DNA from 3 places in the Streptomyces amakusaensis genome. Region 3 is predicted to be linked to each of the others. Evidence: riboswitches for the same ligand, from Rfam matches in the RefSeq annotation. Region 3 holds a riboswitch; each other region holds the start of a gene.
What was found. A riboswitch is a leader RNA that binds a small molecule or an ion and turns the genes downstream of it on or off. The one in region 3 is predicted to bind cyclic di-AMP.
Positions count from the first base shown of each region.

Region 1: it holds a riboswitch for cyclic di-AMP, as region 3 does, so the genes downstream of both, ABD371_RS00455 (transglycosylase family protein) here and ABD371_RS34785 (M23 family metallopeptidase) in region 3, are expected to answer to the same signal.
Region 2: it holds a riboswitch for cyclic di-AMP, as region 3 does, so the genes downstream of both, ABD371_RS26990 (M23 family metallopeptidase) here and ABD371_RS34785 (M23 family metallopeptidase) in region 3, are expected to answer to the same signal.

Region 1 is NZ_BAAASB010000001.1:104,824-109,128, reverse strand. Features, by position in the region: gene ABD371_RS00465 (cytochrome P450 family protein) at 1-1,242, shown strand, start outside; gene ABD371_RS00460 (transglycosylase family protein) at 1,371-2,480, shown strand; cyclic di-AMP (ydaO/yuaA leader) riboswitch at 2,738-2,911, shown strand; gene ABD371_RS00455 (transglycosylase family protein) at 2,915-3,664, shown strand; gene eno (phosphopyruvate hydratase) at 3,923-4,305, shown strand, end outside.
Region 2 is NZ_BAAASB010000017.1:73,811-78,115, forward strand. Features, by position in the region: gene ABD371_RS26980 (bifunctional acetate--CoA ligase family protein/GNAT family N-acetyltransferase) at 1-888, opposite strand, end outside; gene ABD371_RS26985 (HPr family phosphocarrier protein) at 970-1,251, shown strand; gene ABD371_RS26990 (M23 family metallopeptidase) at 1,366-2,142, opposite strand; cyclic di-AMP (ydaO/yuaA leader) riboswitch at 2,156-2,318, opposite strand; gene ABD371_RS26995 (M16 family metallopeptidase) at 2,529-3,896, opposite strand; gene ABD371_RS27000 (M16 family metallopeptidase) at 3,923-4,305, opposite strand, start outside.
Region 3 is NZ_BAAASB010000040.1:17,066-21,370, reverse strand. Features, by position in the region: gene ABD371_RS34800 (MerR family transcriptional regulator) at 1-379, shown strand, start outside; tRNA gene ABD371_RS34795 (tRNA-Met) at 564-637, shown strand; gene ABD371_RS34790 (PP2C family protein-serine/threonine phosphatase) at 878-1,963, shown strand; cyclic di-AMP (ydaO/yuaA leader) riboswitch at 2,207-2,363, shown strand; gene ABD371_RS34785 (M23 family metallopeptidase) at 2,375-3,487, shown strand; gene ABD371_RS34780 (PrsW family intramembrane metalloprotease) at 3,540-4,305, opposite strand, start outside.

The DNA of each region.
Region 1 (4,305 bases), on a different contig from region 3:
TCCGCCCCCGCCCCCGGACCCGTCCCCGAACTCTTCAGCTGGGAGTTCGCCACCGACCCCTACCCGGCCTACGCCTGGCTCCGCGAGCACGCCCCGGTCCATCGCACCGAACTCCCCAGCGGCGTCGAGGCCTGGCTCGTCACCCGCTACGCCGACGCCCGGCAGGCCCTCGCCGACCAGCGGCTGTCGAAGAATCCGGCGCACCACGACGAGCCCGCGCACGCCAAGGGGAAAACCGGTATTCCGGGGGAGCGCAAGGCCGAGCTGATGACTCATCTGCTCAATATCGACCCGCCGGACCACACCCGGCTGCGGCGGCTGGTGTCCAAGGCCTTCACCCCGCGCACGGTGGCCGAATTCGCCCCCCGGGTGCAAGAACTGACCGATCAGCTCATCGACGGTTTCCTGGAGCGGGGCGAGGCCGATCTGATCCATGAGTTCGCTTTTCCGCTGCCCATTTACGCCATCTGTGACCTGCTGGGCGTTCCCCGCGAAGACCAGGACGACTTCCGCGACTGGGCGGGAATGATGATTCGTCACGGCGGCGGCCCCCGGGGCGGTGTGGCCCGCTCGGTGAAGAAAATGCGCGGCTATCTCGTCGAGCTGATTCACCGCAAACGCGAGAACCTCGGAGACGATCTGATCTCCGGGCTGATCCGGGCCAGTGACCACGGCGAGCATCTCACCGAGAACGAGGCCGCCGCGATGGCCTTCATTCTTCTCTTCGCCGGTTTCGAGACCACCGTCAATCTCATCGGCAACGGCGTCTACTCACTGCTCCGCAATCCGGGGGAGCGGGAGCGCCTCCAGGCGTCCCTGGCGGCGGGCGAGACAGGACTGCTGGAGACCGGTGTCGAGGAACTGCTGCGCCACGACGGTCCGGTGGAGGTGGCCACCTGGCGGTTCGCCACGGAGGATCTCGTCATCGGCGGCGAGCGGATCGCGGCGGGCGACCCCGTGCTCGTGGTGCTGGCCGCCGCCGACCGGGATCCCGACCGGTTTGACGAACCGGACGTTCTCGACCTTTCCCGGCGTGACAATCAGCACTTGGGATACGGCCACGGCATCCACTACTGCCTCGGTGCGCCGCTCGCCAGGCTGGAGGGACAAACCGCCATCGCGACCCTGCTCAGAAGGTTGCCGGACCTCCGTCTGGCCGCCGATCCGGCCGATTTGAGGTGGCGCGGCGGGCTGATTATGCGTGGATTGCGCACCCTGCCGGTGGAGTTCGGGAGCCGTTGAAACGGCACTGAACTGACACTCCGTCATCATTGTGACTTTCGCGTGATCTCCGCTGCATCGACTTGTGACTCATGTTCGAGTGCGGCTACGTTCACCCCGTCTCAAGCAGTCAGGCGAAAGGCAACCGCATGCTCTCCGGTAATGGGCGACATCGCCGACCCCGTCAGGTCCCGGCCCTCGTTGTCGCGGCAGGGGTGACGGGCTCCGCCATCGCGATCCCGCTGCTCGGCGCGGGATCGGCCACCGCGGCCGAGTCCACGACATGGGACCGGGTCGCGGAGTGCGAGAGCGGCGGCGCGTGGAGCGCCGACACCGGCAACGGCTACTACGGCGGACTCCAGTTCTCGCAGGCCACCTGGGAGGCGTTCGGCGGTACGGACTACGCCTCCCGCGCCGACCTCGCCAGCCGCTCGCAGCAGATAGCCGTGGCGGAGAAGGTCCTCGCCGCGCAGGGCGCGAAGGCGTGGGCCTCCTGCGCCGAGATGGCCGGGCTCACCACCAAGGCCGGCGGCGGCTCGGAGCCGTCCGCAGCCCCGGCCGAGCCGAAGAAGGCCGAGCGCTCCGCCACGGAGTCCGCCGCTCCGGCCCCCGCCGAGACCCAGGGCGTGGGCAGCGGCGCGGACCGCGCAGGCGGCACCGGCCCCGGCGCGGACCGGGAGAAGGCCAAGGACGCCGCCGAGGCCGTCAAGGACGCGGCCAAGGGCCAGGACAAGGAGAAGGGCCCCGGCAAGCACCGCGGCGAGCCCGCGAAGGAGCCGGCCGCCCCGCAGCGGACCGCCGACTCCGGCGAGCGGGCCGGCGGGGACGCCGGTTCGGCCGCGGGCGGCCCGCCCCGCGCCGACGAACAAGGCGAGCAGGGCGATCAGGGCGAGCAGGGCGCACGGGCCGGTCAGGGCGAGCCGGCCTCGGAGGGGACGGACGCCTCCGGCGACCCGGTCGCCGAGCGCGAGGCCGACCCCGGCCATGTCTCCCGCGGCGACTCCCCGGCCCGCGACGGCGTCACCCGGACGCCCGGCACGGGAGAGAAGGCGGAGGAGAAGGCGGGCGGGAAGGCCGGAGAGGGGAAGGACGGCGCGTACACCGTCCGGCCCGGCGACAGCCTCTGGGCCATCGCGCAGGCACAGAAGCTCGACGGCGGCTGGAACGCCCTCTACGAGGAGAACAAGGAGACGGTGGGCGGCGACCCCGACCTCATCCACCCCGGCCAGAGCCTCGACCTCGCCGCACAGCAGGGGTAGTTAGGGCGCTTCTGTCCTAGTTTGCTCGAATGAGACAAGCATCTCTTTGTCGCATTGGATGCGAAACGCTAAGTGGAATCGCTCATTCCATCCCCGACCTGCGGAAACGCCAGGTACCGGAGTGATGGGATGGGCGATTTCTCCCCGTTGTGCTCCTTTGAACAACAGGGAGAGCTGCGTCTACGGTTCGAACCGCTCGCCACCGCGGGCCCCGTCGACCGTCACGCCGAATCCTGCCGTCGGTCGAAGGGAATCGACGCTTGAGTGCGCCGAAGGCAGGAGCGGGGGACCCAGGTAGGCGCCGGGCACCGGCCGTTGGAGACGACGGCGGGAACCGGCTTGGGGTGAAGCCGCGCGCTAGGACGCGCGGCCGGGCAACTCACTTGGCCCGAACCCGACAGCTCACCTCGCAGGCGTCGGTGAGGAGAAGTTCCATGCTGTTTTCCGGCAAGGGCAAGCACCGTCGCCCGTCCAAGGCTGTCCGCGTCGTCACGTTCGCCGGTGTCACCGGCGCGGCCGTCGCCGCCCCGCTGATCGGCGCGAGCACCGCGTCCGCGGCCACCGCCGCCGAGTGGGACAAGGTCGCCCAGTGCGAGTCCGGCGGCAACTGGTCCATCAACACCGGCAACGGTTACTACGGCGGCCTCCAGTTCTCGGCCTCCACCTGGGCCGCGTACGGCGGCACCGCCTACGCCCCCACCGCCGACAAGGCGACCAAGGCCCAGCAGATCCAGACCGCCGAGAAGGTCCTCGCCGGCCAGGGCAAGGGCGCGTGGCCGAGCTGTGGCGTCGGCCTCTCCAACACCCCGTACACCGGCACCACCCCGGCCCCGGCCCCGGTCAAGCAGGCCCCCAAGCAGCAGGCCCAGCCCCAGCAGCAGGCGCCGCAGCAGCAGGCCCAGCCCCAGCAGCAGCGCGCCGAGGTCCCGACCACCCGCTCCGAGCGCGCCCAGGCCCCCGCCCCGGCCCCGCAGGCCGCGCAGCCCCAGTCGAAGCCCGCCGCCAAGGTCCAGGGCTTCCAGAAGGGCGACGGCGAGTACGAGGTCAAGGCCGGCGACACCCTCAGCACCATCGCCGCGGCCGAGAAGGTCGACGGCGGCTGGGGCGAGCTGTTCCAGCTGAACAAGGACATCGTCCAGGACGCCGATGTCATCTACCCGGGCCAGCTGCTCGACCTGAGCTGATCCGCCCCTCCCTTTGTGGAGCGTCTTTGGGAAAAGGCGCTCTCCGGGCAGTGGACCACCCCGGTCCGGCGCGCTTCCCCCGAACGCGCCGGGCCGGGGTGCTATTCGTCGAGGGTCTCGTTACCAGTCGGTAAAAGCGGGTTCTTCCGTCTCGGGGGGCGGGCATCCGCCGGGTGTGACCCGCTGGACGGTTAGGCTCTTGTCGCAAGGCCAATGAGACCCTGCATTCCATGCGTCACATCCCATAAGGAGATGCTCGTGCCGTCCATCGACGTCGTCGTAGCCCGGGAAATCCTGGACTCCCGAGGCAACCCCACGGTCGAGGTCGAGGTTGGCCTCGACGACGGCAGCACCGGCCGTGCTGCCGTTCCCTCCGGTGCTTCCACCGGAGCCTTCGAAGCCATCGAGCTTCGTGACGGCGACCAGAACCGCTACCTCGGCAAGGGCGTCGAGAAGGCCGTCCTCGCCGTCATCGAGCAGATCGGCCCCGAGCTGGTCGGCTACGACGCCACCGAGCAGCGCCTGATCGACCAGGCCATGTTCGACCTGGACGCCACCGACAACAAGGGCTCGCTCGGCGCCAACGCCATCCTCGGCGTCTCCCTCGCCGTGGCGCACGCCGCCTCCGAGGCCTCCGACCT
Region 2 (4,305 bases), on a different contig from region 3:
CGCCTCGGGCACCCGCTCGGCCGGGACCGCGACGATCGCGAGGTCGACCGTCTCCCCGGGCCCGCCGGTGATCTCGCCGGTGATCTCGCCGACGGAGCGGACCGCGGGCACCCCGTCGACCTCGTGCCACGAGGCGGGAAAGGCGCTGTTCACCGCGTAGACGCGGCCTTCGTACCCGCTGGCGACGAGATTGCGGAGCACGGTCCGGCCGACCCCGCCCGGGGCGCGTCCGGTGCCGATGACGGCCACCGAGCCGGGTGCGAGGAGCCGCTGCACGGAGCGGGCCTCGGCGCGCTGCTCACGGGCGCGCTGCACGGCGAGGGACTTCTCGGTGGGTTCGAGATCGAGGGTGAGATGGACGGAGCCGTCCTCGAAGCTCCGCCGCTGGGTGAATCCGGCGTCCCGGAACACCTTGATCATCTTGGTGTTCGCGGGCAGCACCTCGGCGGCGAACCGCCGGATCCCGCGCTCCCGGGCCACCGCGGCGATGTGTTCGAGCAGCGCGGAGGCGACCCCGCGCCCCTGGTGGGCGTCCTGGACGAGGAAGGCGACCTCGGCCCGGTCGGCGGGGGCGCTCGCGGGGCGGCCGGCGGCGTCGATCCGGTCGTAGCGGACGGTCGCGATGAACTCCCCGCCCACGGTGACGGCGAGCCCGACCCGGTCCACGTAGTCGTGGTGGGTGAAGCGGTGGACGTCCTTGGCGGAGAGCTGGGGGTAGGGCGCGAAGAAGCGGTAGTACTTGGACTCGTCCGAGACCTGTTCGTAGAAGCTGACCAGCCGCCCGGCGTCCTCGGTGGTGATGGGCCTGACGCGCGCGGTGCCCCCGTCGCGCAGCACCACATCTGCTTCCCAGTGATCGGGATAGGTCTGCTCAGCCGCGCTCCGCATGCCGAAAGCGTACGGCGGCCCCCCGGTCCCGTACCATGGCACACTGGTCTAGACAACCGATTTACCCCGAAGGGCAACACTATGGCTGAGCGCCGCGTCACCGTCGGCTGGGCCGAGGGCCTGCACGCCCGACCCGCCTCCATCTTCGTCCGCGCCACGACGGCCTCCGGCGTTCCGGTCACGATCGCCAAGGCCGACGGCAACCCGGTCAACGCGGCCTCCATGCTCGCGGTGCTCGGTCTGGGCGCGCAGGGCGGCGAGGAGATCGTGCTGGCCTCGGACGCCGAGGGCGCCGACGCCGCGCTGGACCGGCTGGCCAAGCTGGTCGCCGAGGGCCTCGAAGAACTCCCCGAGACGGTCTGACCCGACCCTGACCGCCCCGGGGCGGAGCGAAGCCGTGGTGTCCCGTTCGCGGGACACCACGGCTTCGCTTTTTTCAGGGCTTGGCTTCTCGGGCAGGGATCGGCCGGGGAGGGATCAGAGGGAGACGCCCCGGGCGCGGAGATAGGCGACCGGGTTGACGTCCGAGCCGTACTCGGAGCCGGTGCGGGCCTCGAAGTGGAGATGCGTCCCGGTGGAGTTGCCGGTGGAGCCGGCGAGGCCTATCTGCTGGCCCGGCACGACGGCCTGGCCGACGGCCACACCGACGGAGGCGAGATGGCCGTACTGGGTGTAGGTGCCGTCGTTCATCCTGATCACGACGTTGTTCCCGTACGCGCCGCCCCAGCCGGCCTCGACGACGGTGCCCGAGCCGACGGAGACCACGGAGGTGCCGTAGGAGGCGTGGAAGTCGATGCCGGAGTGGCTGCCGGAGGACCAGAGCGAGCCGCCGGTCTGGTAGCCGGTGGAGATGTGGGAACCGGCGATGGGGAGCTGGAAGGCGCTGAGCCGCTTCCGCTCGGCCTCACGCTCGGCACGGACCTCGGCCTCGCGGAGCTCCAGGGCGCGGGCCACGGCGCGGCGCTCGGCCTCCTCCGCGGCCTCGACCCGGGCGACGGCCGCGCGCTGCTGGGTGGCGGCCTGGTCGGCGACCTCGTCGGCGAGGGAGTCGGCCTCGGCGTCGGCGGCGAGGATCAGGGTCGTTCCGGTGTCCTCCATGGACGCCGTGGTGCCGGTCTCGGCGGCGACCGCCGGGGTGGCGAGGGTTCCGCAGACTCCGGTGGTGGCGATGGTGGCGGCTCCGGCGATGGTCGCGCTTCTGCGCGTCATACGGCTCGGGGCACGGTGTTTCCCGGTGGGGCGGGTCAACGCCATGGAGAGGCTGATCCTTTCCTTCCTTCTCGCCTACCGGGTTAGCTGACGGGTTCGGAGCAGGAAGGTCTCCTACGCGTCCCTCCGCGCGGACGCGAAGGCACACGATTCACCCCTGGGGACGGTGGGTCCCCGGCTCCCCGGGCTCGCGCCCTGTGGGGATTCGGCGATGGCTGCCCGTGCCACGAGTGCGGCGTACAGCGGGCGAACAGCCGGACCGACGCTATGCGCGCGGGCTTTCCTTCGCCAAACAGAGAGCGATTTTTGTTGCACATGCCACAGGGCAGACAGCTAGCTTCCACCTGATCAGCCATCAAAAGGGGCATTTAACTATCAAACGGCGGAACCCCGGCGGGTCATCACCGCCGGGGTTCCCTCCGCGACCTCAATCAGCCGGTGACAACGGTCACTTCGCCGATACCGAGCGCCTTGACGGACTCGGCGATCTGCCCGGCGTCGCCGACGAGCACCGTGACCAGCCGGTCCTCGGGAAAGGCGCTGACGACCGCGGCCGTCGCCTCCACCGTGCCCGTCTCGGCCAGCCGGACGTACAACTGGGCCTGGTAGTCGTCGGGGAGGTACTGCTCGACCTGGTCGGCCAGCGTCCCCGCGACGGAGGCGGCCGTCTCGAACCGCAGCGGGGCCACGCCCACCAGATTCTGCACGGCGACATCCCGCTCGGCGTCGGTGAGCCCCTCGGCCGCGAGCGTCCGCAGCACCTTCCAGAGGTCCTCCAGCGCCGGGCCGGTGTTGGGGGTGTCCACCGAGCCGCTGATGCCGAGCAGCGCCGTGCCCGAGCCGTCGGGGGCCGAGCGCAGCACCTGGCCGAAGGCGCGCACCCCGTAGGTGTAGCCCTTCTCCTCGCGCAGCACCCGGTCGAGCCGGGAGGTGAGGGTGCCGCCGAGGCAGTACGCGCCGAGCACCTGGGCCGGCCAGACCCGGTCGTGGCGGTCCGCGCCGACCCGGCCGATCAGCAGCTGGGTCTGGACCGCGCCGGGGCGGTCCACGATGACCACCCGGCCGGTGTCGTCGGCGACGGCCGCCGGCACCGGGCGCAGGGCGGCGGTGTCGCCCGTCCACTCGCCGAGGGTCTCGGCGAGCACGGCGTCGAGGTCGACCCCGGTCAGATCGCCGACGATCACGGCGGTGCCGGTGGCGGGCCGGACATGCGCCTCGAAGAAGGCGCGCACGGCGGCGGAATCGATCCGGGCGACGGTCTCCTCGGTGCCCTGCCGGGGGCGGGAGATCCGCAGGGAGGCCGGGAAGAGCTGGCGGTACAGCTCCTTGGCGGCCCGGCGGCCCGGGTTCGCGCTCTCGTGCGGGATCTCGTCCAGCCGGTTGCGCACCAGCCGCTCGATCTCGCTGTCGAGGAAGGCGGGCGCGCGCAGCGCCTCGGCGAGCAGCCCGAGCGCCTTGGCCAGCCGGGAGACCGGCACCTCCAGCGAGACCCGGACGCCGGCGTGGTCGGCGTGGGCGTCGAGGGTGGCCCCGCAGCGCTCCAGCTCGGCCGCGAACTCCTCGGCGGAGCGCTTGTCGGTGCCCTCGGAGAGGGCGCGCGCCATGATGGTCGCGACCCCGTCGAGCCCCTCGGGCTCGGCGTCGAGCGGGGCGTCGAGATTCAGCTCGACGGCCACCACCTGCTGCCCGGGGCGGTGACAGCGCAGCACGGTCAGGCCGTTGTCCAGGGTGCCCCGGTCGGGGGCGGGGAACGCCCAGGGCCTGGCCTGGCCCGCCTGCGGCTGCGGGTGGAACTCCATGGTGGTCAGCGGCTCGGCGGTGTCGGTCACTGGCGCGCCCCTTCCTCGTCGTCGCTCTGCTCGGTCGTGTCGGAGTCCGCCGGGGCCTCCTGGTCGGGCCGGTCGCCCTCGGCGGCGGCGACCGGTTCGTACACCAGCACCGCGCGGTTGTCCGGGCGCAGCCGGGCGGCGGCGACCGCCCGGACCTCGTCGGCGGTGACGTCGAGGACGCGCTCGACCGCGGTCAGCGCCAGCTGGGGGTCGCCGAAGAGCACCGCGTAACGGCACAGTTCGTCGGCGCGGCCGGCGACGGTGGAGAGCCGGTCCAGCCACTCGCGCTCCAGCTGTGCCTGGGCGCGCTCCATCTCCTCGGGGGTGGGCCCCTCCTCGGCGAAGCGGGCCAGCTCCTCGTCGACGGCCGTCTCGATCT
Region 3 (4,305 bases):
TCACACGAAGTACGAGAAGGAGGTGACCGAGCGCTGGGGGCGGGAGGCGTACCGGCGCGGCGACCGGTGGTGGGGCTCGCTCGGCGAGGCGGAGCGGCGGGAGCACCAGCGGGAGCAGACCGCCGTGGCGGAGGACTTCGCCCGCGCGCTGGCGGCCGGGCTGGCCGCCGACGGCGACGAGGTGCAGGAGATCGCCGGCCGGCAGTACCGCTGGCTCTCGGTGGTGAGCGCTCCCTCGAAGAGCCATTTCATCGGACTCGGGGAGATGTACGTCACAGATGAGCGGTTCGCCGCCCACTATGACCGGCACGGGGCGGGCACGGCGGCCTTCGTCCGCGAGGCGATGAGGGTGTTCGGCGAGCGGAATCTGACCGATTGAGGGGTCGGGAAGCCCGGGTTTTCCGGCCTCTCCAAGCTTCCACGGGCCGGTGAAAGCGGGCGAAAAGGGCAGTAAGCGGCGAGTTTTTACCCGCCGGAGGGCCCGGGGCCCGGGGGCGCTCCCCGGGCCCCGGGGGAAAGTGGAGAGGACCGCGCTCCGGATGGCGTAGAGTTGTGTTTACCGACGCGGGGTGGAGCAGCTCGGTAGCTCGCTGGGCTCATAACCCAGAGGTCGCAGGTTCAAATCCTGTCCCCGCTACTGAAAGACCGTGGCCCGGAACTTCTGAGAAGAAGTTCCGGGCCACGGTCGTTTTCTTTTGTGGGTGCCGCTTTGTTCGCCCGGTTGGACGGCGGCGGCTCGCACCGATGCCCGCTTACGGCGAGCCTGAGGGTGCGGGGCAACCGTGCCCGCAGCCGTCTCGGCGACGCACCGGTCGGGAGAGCCCCCTTGGCGCAGCAGGAGGAGCAGCCCAGCGGCGTCGCCCGCCGCTTCGTCCGGATGCTGCCCGCGCTGATGATCGCGGGCGGGGTGATCTTCGATCTGCTCACCCCGCCCCGGTACACGGCCGCGCCGATGTTCGCCGCCGCCCCGCTGATCGCGGCCCCGTTCTTCTCCTGGCTCACCACCCTGTGGACCGGGATCGCGGCGACCGCCGCGGTGATCGGGCTCCACTTCTACAAGAGCATGCTGGCCGAGCCGATGGCCTACACCGAGCTGGCCACCGTGATCACCGTCTCCGGTCTGGCCCTGCTCATCAACCGGGTCATCCGGCGCGGCAGCGAGCGGCTGGCCTCCGCCCGGGTGATCGCCGAGACCGCCCAGCGGGCCGTGCTGCCCACCCCCGCCGAGGAGATCGGCGGCCTGAGGATCGCCGCGCGCTACGAGGCGGCGCTCGCGGACGCGTTCATCGGCGGCGATCTCTTCGCCGTACAGGACACCCCGCACGGCGTACGGCTGGTGGTCGGCGACGTACGGGGCAAGGGGCTGGGCGCGGTGGAGGCGGTGGCGGTCGCCATCGGCGCCTTCCGGGAGGCCGCCGAGCAGGAGAGTTCGCTGGAGGGGGTGACCGGGCGGCTGGAGCGGGCGCTGACCCGGGAGTCCCACCGGCGGGAGACCCTGGACGCCGCCGAGGCCTTCACCACCGCCGTGCTCGCCGAGATCCCGCGCGGCGGCGGCGTCCTGCGGCTGGTGAACCGGGGCCACCCCGCGCCGCTGCTGCTGTACGCGGACGGCGGGCTGGTCTCCCTGGAGCCCGCCGAGTACGCGCTGCCGCTCTCCATGGGCGAGCTGGGGGTACGGCCGGACCGGGCCGAGGAGTACCCGCTGCCGCCGGGGGCCACACTGCTGCTCTACACCGACGGGCTCTCCGAGGCGCGGAACGCGCGGGGCGAGTTCTACGACCCGGTGCTGCGGCTGCGCGGGCGGATCTTCCCCGGCCCGGGGGAGCTGCTGGACGAGCTGCTCGACGACGTACGGCGGCACACCGGCGGGGGGTCGACGGACGACATGGCCCTGCTCGCGGTGGTCCGGGCACCGGAGCGTCCGCCTCCGGCGGGGGCCGGTCCGGGCGTGCTCTGGCCGTGAAGGTGACATAAAGGTCTGCACTGTGCGTAGCCGAAACGCAGCCCTCTGATAACAATTGATACACTGTCAGTTTCGCGAAGGTTTCCGACGGTGGCTCAAGTCGCCCGAATCCGCCCGCATGTGTCCGGGTAAGTTCATGGCAAAGTAATTAAAGATCACTGGGAACAACTTGGAATCCGGTCCGCGTGTCTATTAACGTTCGATAACGCAGCGCGGTCGTCCCAGCCGTCGTCAGGACGGCGCCGCGCGCGAGCGCCGAATTCCGCAAGGGAACCGGGGAACCACCAATTGGGGTGAATCGGGCTTGGCTCGCCGTGCGGTGCGCGGTGTGCGAGGCCCGTAGGAGACCTTCCTGCTCCGAACCCGTCAGCTAACCCGGTAGGCGAGAAGGAAGGAAAGGAGTGCGCCTCAGTGGCGTCCAACACCCCTGCCCCGGAATCGCCTTTCAGGACCGGTGTCTTCAGCGAGGGCGGAGCCGCACCGTCCGTCGGTGAGTGGAACCCCACCGCCGAGACCGTCCGTCCGGTGCGCGGCCGGCACCGTCATCGTGTGATGAAGCAGCGCGGCGGATTCGCCCGCAGCTCCACCGTGCTCGGCGTCGGCGTGATTGCGGCCGTCGGCGCGGGCGGCATCGCCACCGCGCAGAACAAGCCGGCCGTCTCGATATCCCTCCCCGACGCGCTCGTCGACTCCCTGCCCGACGTCGAAGACCTTCCCGGCGTCGGGTCTTTCATGTCCGACGACGCGGCCGAGCCGGACACCGCCGACACCGCGGACACCGCCTCGTACGAGACGATGGGCGGCATCGGCGAGGAGGTCGGCGCTTCCCGGACCACCGCCGCCGAGGCGCTGCGCTCCCGGATCCTGGAGCAGGCCGAGGAGCAGCAGGCGGGAGCCGAGGCCGCTGCCACGGCCGCCGCCGAGAAGGCCGCGGCGGAGAAGGCGGCCAAGGCCGCCGAGAAGGCGGAGAGGGAAGCCGAGAAGGAAGCCGAGGAGAAGGCGAAGAAGAAGGCCGAGGCCGAGGCCGCTGCGAAGAAGGCCGAGGAGAAGAAGGCCGCCGACGCCGCCGCCGCGAAGGCGGCGGAGAAGGCCGAGGCCGAGCGCGTCGCCAAGCTCACCGGGAGCTTCTCCCTGCCGACCTCCTCGTACCGGATCACCGCCACCTACGGTCAGTCCGGCCCGATGTGGTCCTCCGGCCAGCACACCGGCCTCGACTTCGCCGCTCCGGCCGGGACCCCGGTCAAGGCCGTGGGCGGTGCCACCGTCAAGTCCGCCGGCTGGTCCGGGGCGGCGTACGGCTATCTGATCGTGCTCCAGCTCTCCGACGGCACGGAGGCCTGGTACGCGCACCTGTCCTCGATGACCGTGAGCGCCGGCCAGAAGGTGGCCCCCGGCGAGACCATCGGCCGGGTCGGCTCCACCGGCAACTCCTCCGCCCCGCATCTGCACCTGGAGATCAAGACCTCGGGCGGCTCGGGCATCGACCCGATGGCCTGGCTGCGGGGCAAGGGCCTCACGGTCTGACCCACGGCCCGAGCCACGGCCCGATTCACCGTCCGGCTCACGCTTTGACCGCTCAGCGCCGGTACGGGTTGTAGCCCTCGTAGTCACGGTGGGGCGGCGGGACCCACACCCGGCCCGTCGCCCTCGCCGCGTACGTCAGCGCCGGGGCCGCCACCTCCTTCCGCTGCCACATGTGGTGCAGCAGCTCCTGCTCACGGGCGACGAAGTCGGGGTCGGCGGCTCCCCGGCCCGCCCGGTGCCGCAGAAAGGCCAGCGAGGTCGCGAACCGCTGGTACTCGGAGACCGTGTGCGCGGCGGCGGCCCCCAGTGTCCGGCGGGCCATGTCACGGGCCGAGGCGCGCGCCTTCATCGAGGAGAGCGCCTGCGGCTCGGCGGGCGAGAGCCAGCCGGCCGCCGCGTAGGCGGGCAGCTCGGCCGCTATCGTCCGCAGCTCCCGCTGCCGGGTCCAGACGGTCAGCCAGGTCAGCAGCGCGAACGTGGGGACCATGAACATCCCGTACACCGCGTAGAAGCCCCACGGGCCCCAGTACGAGGCCGAGCCGTTCCACAGCGCGTGCATGCCCATCGACAGTACGAGGCCGAGCAGCGGCAGCGCCCACCGGCGGAACCGCCGATGGCGCGGGGCCAGCGCGGCGATGCCGAAGCCGATGCCGGTCAGCATGGTGAAGAGCGGGTGGGCGAACGGCGACATGACGATCCGGACGAAGAACGTCGCGGCCGTCACCGACTCCAGCCCGGAGTGGCCCAGCTCCTGGTCCTCGCCGAAGGCGGTGCCGAGATAGAGGATGTTCTCGGTGAAGGCGAAGCCGGTCGCGGTG